DNA from 2 places in the Idiomarina piscisalsi genome. Region 1 is predicted to be linked to the other one. Evidence: predicted binding sites of a transcription regulator. Region 1 holds the regulator's gene; the other holds the start of a gene.

Region 1 (3,357 bases):
GCCTCACTGGCACTTTTCTGCTTTGAAGATTCGGTTTTTTCAGCTTCTCTTCGAGCTTCTTCTTTGCCGAATATTTTTAACAGTTCAATGAGATTCTTCTCGACGTCTTCAACCAGTTGAATAACCCGTCGAATGACCTGCCCAGTAATATCCTGATAATCCTGAGCCATAAGTACTTCGGTCATAAGGCCATGCACTTGCGGCATATTTTCACCACAGCGCTTAAGTACATCATCGACCTGATGGCACAAAGACTTGAATTCATTTATCTCAATATCGTTGCTCATCAACCGATTCCAGACCGGCATGACACTTTCAACGCGCTGGTGCATGTCGTCAGCCATCGGCAAACACGCCTCTACCGCATCCATTGTTCGATTTGCGGCATCTTCTGTTTTTTGAATAACGTACTGTAAACGGTTTTGTGCATCAGGAAGATCATCTTCTGTCATCTGCACAATGCGAGGGTCCAGTTGGAAGTCCTGCAATGCTTCGTGGAGGTCACGCGTCAGCTGACCCACTGAAGTAAACAGTTTGTCGTTGCGACGATTGTATACGTCTTCCAGAAGTTGGTTGGCTTGTTGCTGCTTTCCCTCTTCGAGCAAAGACACAAGTTCTTGAGCCTGCTCGAGGGAAATATCATGGGCTTTATCAGACATGGTAATAGCCCTTTTAGCTAATGCGTTCGAAAATCTTGTCGAGCTTTTCTTTTAACGTCACAGCGGTGAATGGTTTTACGATGTAGCCATTAACACCTGCCTGCGCTGCAGCAATGATTTGTTCGCGTTTCGCTTCCGCCGTTACCATGAGTACCGGCAAGTGCGACAGATTATCGTCCTTACGAATTTCTTTCAGTAGATCGATACCTTGCATGCCCGGCATGTTCCAGTCGGTCACGACAAAGTCAAAATCGCCGTTTTGCAACATAGGCAGAGCCGTGTTGCCGTCATCGGCTTCCTGAATATTCGTAAAACCAAGGTCACGAAGTAAGTTCTTAATGATTCGTCTCATTGTAGAAAAGTCATCCACAACAAGAATTTTCATATTTTTATCCAAAGCACCCTCCACTGAGGCTCTCGATTACCACCAAAATTATTCAACCCAATTCTGCATTCGCGACTTGAGCCGCACCATTGCCTGACTGTGAATTTGACTAACGCGAGACTCACTCACGCTCAGCACTTCACCTATCTCTTTTAAATTCAATTCTTCATCATAATACAATGAAAGCACTAAAGCTTCACGCTCTGGTAACGAAGAAATTGTCGATACCAGGGCTTTATGAAACGCTGCATTTTCGACATCGCGCTGTGGCTCATACGCCGAACCCGTCACTTGCTCCGGTATAATCGCATCTTCAGAAACGCCTAAATCTTCAATACCGATGATTCGCCCTGAACTAACATCACGCAAAATAGCGTGGTACTCATCCAACCCAATGCCCAACTTGCTAGCGACTTCGGTGTCTTTTGCATCACGGCCGGTGTCATTTTCGACCTGTCGTATGGCTTCTAACACACGCCGATGATTTCTGTGTACTGAGCGCGGAGCCCAATCACCACGTCGAATTTCATCCAACATAGCGCCACGAATACGTATTCCGGCAAAGGTTTCAAAACTGGCGCCTTTGCTGTTATCAAAATTCCGCGCCGCTTCTAATAAGCCTATCATGCCCGCTTGAATTAAGTCATCGACTTGCACACTGGCAGGTAGTCTCGCCATCATGTGATGCGCAATGCGCTTAACCAGCCCCGTATGCTGTTCAATAATAGCGTTACGGTTGTCGGCTGTGGCGGCATAAGCGGCAGCTTTATTCATTGGCAACATCCCGCTTACTCCCGTTATCGGCAGAAGTTATCAATTGCTCAAGGAAAAATTCTAAATGCCCTCCTGCCTGAGCAGGAATTGGCCAGTCCAGAGCTTTCTTCGCTAATGCTTTAAACGCCAGTGACGCTGGCGATTTAGGGTACGCCAACACCATTGGCTGTTGTTTTCTAACGGCCAACCGCAAATTCTCGTCGTGAGGAACTATCGCTGCTAACTCTAATGCCACATCGAGAAAACGATCCGTGACCTTAGTCAACTTATTAAACAATACTTGCCCTTCACGCATATTACGCACCATGTTGGCAACGACTTTGAATTTAAACAGTCCTTGTTCACGACTTAGCACTTTTATGAGTGCGTAAGCATCGGTGATTGAAGTGGGTTCATCGCAGACAACAACAAGAACATCCTGGGAAGCTCGGGCAAAGCTGACCACTGTGTTTCCGATACCCGCTGCCGTATCCACAATAAGCACGTCGTAATTTCCCTGCAGTTGACTAAACGCCCGAATAAGACCGGCGTGCTCTGACTCACTCAAGTCAACCATAGAGCGGGTTCCTGAAGTCGCCGGCACGATTTTTATGCCCCCCGGCCCTTCAATTAAAATATCTTCCAGTTCGCATTGGCCGCTCAGTACATGAGACAGGTTGCGCTCAACACGCAAGCCCAGCATGACGTCGACATTAGCCAAGCCAAGGTCGGCATCAAGTACCAGTACTCGTTTTCCCTGCTTCGCCATAGCAATGGCCATATTCAGTGAGACGTTAGTTTTACCCACGCCACCTTTACCACCTGTGACGGCTATGACTTTTACTTTTGACTGTTTCATTCTTCGCAGACCGCTTGCTTGATCCATCGGGCGTATCTCTTATTTTACATCTTCGACAACAGCGTCATTGTATAACGGCTCACTCAGCGAGAAAACGCCGCATTCCAGTACGATTTTGGCACGTCTGATACCGAGGAACAAATGCTTTTGTCCATTAACCGCTCGGCTTCAGATACCAGGTAATTTGCATCAGCAACTTTAATGTCTTCCGGTACTTGCTGACCGTTGGTGACATAACCAACCGGCAGACCGTACTCAATTGCCACACTGATACTTTCTCCTAAACTTAAGCATTCGTCCAGTTTGGTAAAAATGCAACCCGACAAAGGTAGTGTTTTGAATTGTTTAACGGCGTCATTTAACACCTGGCTTTGTGAGGTTGCCGACAATACCAGGTAAGGTCGAATTCTCAGACGGGTATTTTGTATTAATTGGCCAAGTTGCTCGCTTAAGCGCTTGTCGCGCTGCCCCATACCTGCCGTATCAATTAAAATCAGGCTCTTATCACGTAGCGACAGTAATGAGTCCGCTAGCTCTTTTGCATCTTTTGCCACTTTTACCGGACAGCCAATAATACGTCCGTAAGTCTGTAATTGTTCACTGGCACCAATTCGGAAGGTGTCGGTGGTAATTAAAGCGACTTTGTCAGAGCCATGGCGCTGAGCGTAACGGGCCGCCAGCTTAGCAATGGTCGTAGTTTT
Region 2 (3,357 bases), 1.3 Mb from region 1:
ACAGTTCACGCAAATCAGCCGGAGAATTAATTTTATCGAGTAACGGGTAATTTTGTATCATTCGCTCAGTGATCCCGCTTCAGCAGGACATCAGAAAATTGTTCGAGTTTTGCCGTATTGTAAGGGATATCGGCGAGTGACAGTAGTGCTTTCTCATGTAACGAGTTTAAGTATTGCTGAGCCCCGTCGACACCTAATAGTTGAACGTACGTTGATTTATTGGCTGCCGTGTCTGACCCTTGGGGCTTACCAAGCAACTCAGTATTGCCGATAACGTCGAGAATATCATCCTGCACTTGAAATGCGAGCCCCAAATGGGCCGCAAAGGTTTTAAAATGCGGTTGCCACTTTTGGGCTTTTTCTTCACCACAAAGTACGCCTATTGTCGCAGCGGCTTCAATTAACGCCCCCGTTTTATGCTTGTGCATGTGCTCCAGCTCGGTCTCATTGACATGCTGGTCTGTGGCTTGCAAGTCAATTGCCTGACCGGCGCACATGCCCGCACTACCACTGGCACGAGCCAATGCGTTCACCATAGACAACTGGCGGTCTGCATTCAACCCACCTAGCGGGGATTCTGACAACAATTCAAAGGCGAGTGTCTGCAGAGCGTCACCGGCTAAAATAGCGGTCGCCTCATCAAAGGCTATGTGGCAGGTGGGTTGACCGCGCCTTAGATCGTCATTGTCCATCGCTGGTAAATCATCGTGAATCAGCGAATACGCATGAATGAGTTCAATCGCCGCTGCAGCGGCTAAAGCGGCATGCTTATCGCCGTGACAAATATCGGCAATCGTCATTAATAAATACGGGCGCACGCGTTTTCCGCCCAGCAGCACACCGTGCTCCATAGCACGGGTTAATGGTTCATTAATGGAGTGGCGAGACAGCTGTTTTTGTAAAAACGTGTCGACTTGCTCGCGCACTTCAGCCGTTAATGCATTAATGCTCACATGACTTCTCCGTCATCACTTTCAGAAGAGCCTTCCTGAGCAGCCATGAGGGTTGTGACTTTTTGCTCGGCCTGTTGCAGTTGCTGTTGGCTGGTACGAGCTAATTGAATGGCTTTTTCGAACTTTTCCAGCGACTTCTCAAGTGGCAGTTCGCCATGCTCAAGTTCATTTACCAATGACTCTAGCTCTTCTAACGCCTGCTCAAATGAAGGGGCTTTTTGTTGTTCTGACATAGTGCTTCTTGCGCAATTGTTGTGTGTTAGGGCTAATTATCCGATAAAGAATCCCGAATGTCAGCCGATGATCTCATTATTCCTGTGTAACATAACAAGAAGATGCTTGTCAGAGCAGCGCTATTGTTTAAGAATGGAGCGTAGCTGAATGGCAAAAAGTGAATTGGGGAGGAGCACTGAGTGGATATAGCAACGCTCGTTGGGATAATCGGCGCCATTGGTTTCGTTATCATGGCAATGATTTTGGGTGGCGATATCAGTTTGTTTATGGATACACGATCGGTATTCATTGTTTTTGGTGGCTCCCTTTTTATTACACTCGCAAACTTTTCTCTTAGTCAGTTTCTGGGCACAGGTAAAGTCGTTGTAAAAGCCTTCTTTTTCAAAATCGAGCACCCGCAAGAACTTATCGATACGGCAGTTGAAATGGCGGACGCCGCGCGTAAAGGCGGCTTTTTGGCACTGGAAGAGGCGGAAATTCCCAACAAGTTCTTTCGTAAAGGTGTCGACATGCTGGTCGATGGTCACGATGCAGAAGTCGTAAGAACAACGCTATCGAAAGACATAAAAATGAGTTTTGCGCGTCATGAAGAAGGCGCTCGCGTTTTTAAAATTCTGAGCGATGTCGCACCGGCCATGGGTATGATAGGTACGCTTATTGGCTTGGTGGCTATGCTGTCTAATATGGATGACCCTAAAGCCATTGGCCCGGCCATGGCGGTTGCCTTGTTGACGACGCTTTACGGTGCGTTTTTGGCTAACGTTATCGCGATTCCAATCGCTAACAAACTGATGCTGCGTGCCGAGCAGGAAAAACTGAATCAGCAGTTGGTTCTTGATGCCATACTCGGTATACAAGACGGGCAAAACCCACGTGTCATTGAAGGTATTTTGCGTAACTACCTGGCTGAATCAAAACGCGTTGGTGACGGTGACGAGGAAGAGTAATAATGGCCTCTGAAACAGTAAGAGACGAAGACGAAGAAGAGTGCGACTGCCCACCCGCAGGCTTGCCCATGTGGATGGCGACATTCGCCGACTTGATGACGCTGTTGATGTGTTTCTTCGTTTTGCTGTTGGCGTTCTCCGAAATGGACGTGCTGAAGTTTAAACAAATAGCCGGTTCTATGAAGTACGCTCTGGGCGTTCAGAATAAAATTGAAGTGAAAGACATACCCAAAGGAACCAGTGTTATCGCTCAGGAATTTCGGCCTGGTCGGCCTGAGCCAACCCCAATAGAAACCATTCAGCAGCAAACCGTTGAAATGACTCAACAAATGCTCGAGTTTCAGGAAGGGCAGTCTGACTTTGCCGGCGGTCAGCAAACCGAGCGTGGCGGTCAGGAAGCCGATAGTAAAGAAGATGAAAAACAGGCTGAATCTGAAAATACTGAAGCCATGACTCAAGTGTCTCAAGAGCTTATGCGTCGCATTGAGCAACAGCTCGAGAACGAAATAAAAGCGGGCACTATCGAGCTGGAGCAGCACGGTCAGCAAATTATTATTCGTATTCGTGAACAAGGCTCATTCCCGGAAGGCTCGGCTTTCTTACAGCCACAATTCCGCCCAATTATTCAGCAAGTCGCGACAGCGCTTAAAGAGATTCCGGGCGAAATTACGATTTCCGGACACAGTGACAATGAGCAAGTTGTGTCAGAGATTTACTCTTCACGCTGGGATCTCTCCAGCAAACGAGCAGTTGCTGTCGCTGAGGAAATGCTAAAAGTCGATGACTTCAGTGAAGACCGCATGGTGGTTATGGGGTATTCAGACACCAAACCGTTGGTTCCTAATAACTCTGAAGAGAATCGCCGCCGTAACCGTCGGGTTGAGATATCGGTGATGCAGGGTAAAGCGGCCGAGTCTGAGCAACAGGTTGACGTCATAGACTAAGCGCTGGTTTCTGGCGCTTAGGACACGTATAATTGCCGACTTTCTCACAAAGCCAAATGATATTGCTATGAAGTTTGTTGTCCGCCTGCACGCCGAAATCACCATTAAAAGCGCATCGGTCCGAAAACGCCACGGTAAGGTGTTAACCAATAATTTGCGCAAAATTTTGGCACCGATACATTCGTCCATTTATGTTAAGTGGCTGTGGGACCGTATTGAGGTGGCAGCGGAGACCGATAGCAACGACGCGCGCGACGCGATACGCGAGGCACTGAGACA

What was found. Region 1 encodes FliA, which starts transcription of late flagellar genes. Its sites were predicted from a motif close to CTAAAGNTNNNNNNNNNNNNGCCGATA; they were not measured.
Region 2: pomA (flagellar motor protein PomA) is a predicted target of FliA. The motif match lies at 1,230-1,256, and genes of this name have one in related genera.

The regions. Positions count from the first base shown of each region.
Region 1 is NZ_CP022133.1:1,853,226-1,856,582, forward strand. It holds gene CEW91_RS08980 (protein phosphatase CheZ) at 1-659, opposite strand, end outside; gene cheY (chemotaxis response regulator CheY) at 673-1,056, opposite strand; gene CEW91_RS08990 (RNA polymerase sigma factor FliA) at 1,093-1,818, opposite strand; gene CEW91_RS08995 (MinD/ParA family protein) at 1,811-2,683, opposite strand; gene flhF (flagellar biosynthesis protein FlhF) at 2,740-3,357, opposite strand, start outside.
Region 2 is NZ_CP022133.1:530,931-534,287, forward strand. It holds gene dxs (1-deoxy-D-xylulose-5-phosphate synthase) at 1-61, opposite strand, end outside; gene CEW91_RS02470 (farnesyl diphosphate synthase) at 66-953, opposite strand; gene CEW91_RS02475 (exodeoxyribonuclease VII small subunit) at 950-1,186, opposite strand; gene pomA (flagellar motor protein PomA) at 1,367-2,134, shown strand; gene CEW91_RS02485 (flagellar motor protein MotB) at 2,137-3,078, shown strand; gene thiI (tRNA uracil 4-sulfurtransferase ThiI) at 3,146-3,357, shown strand, end outside.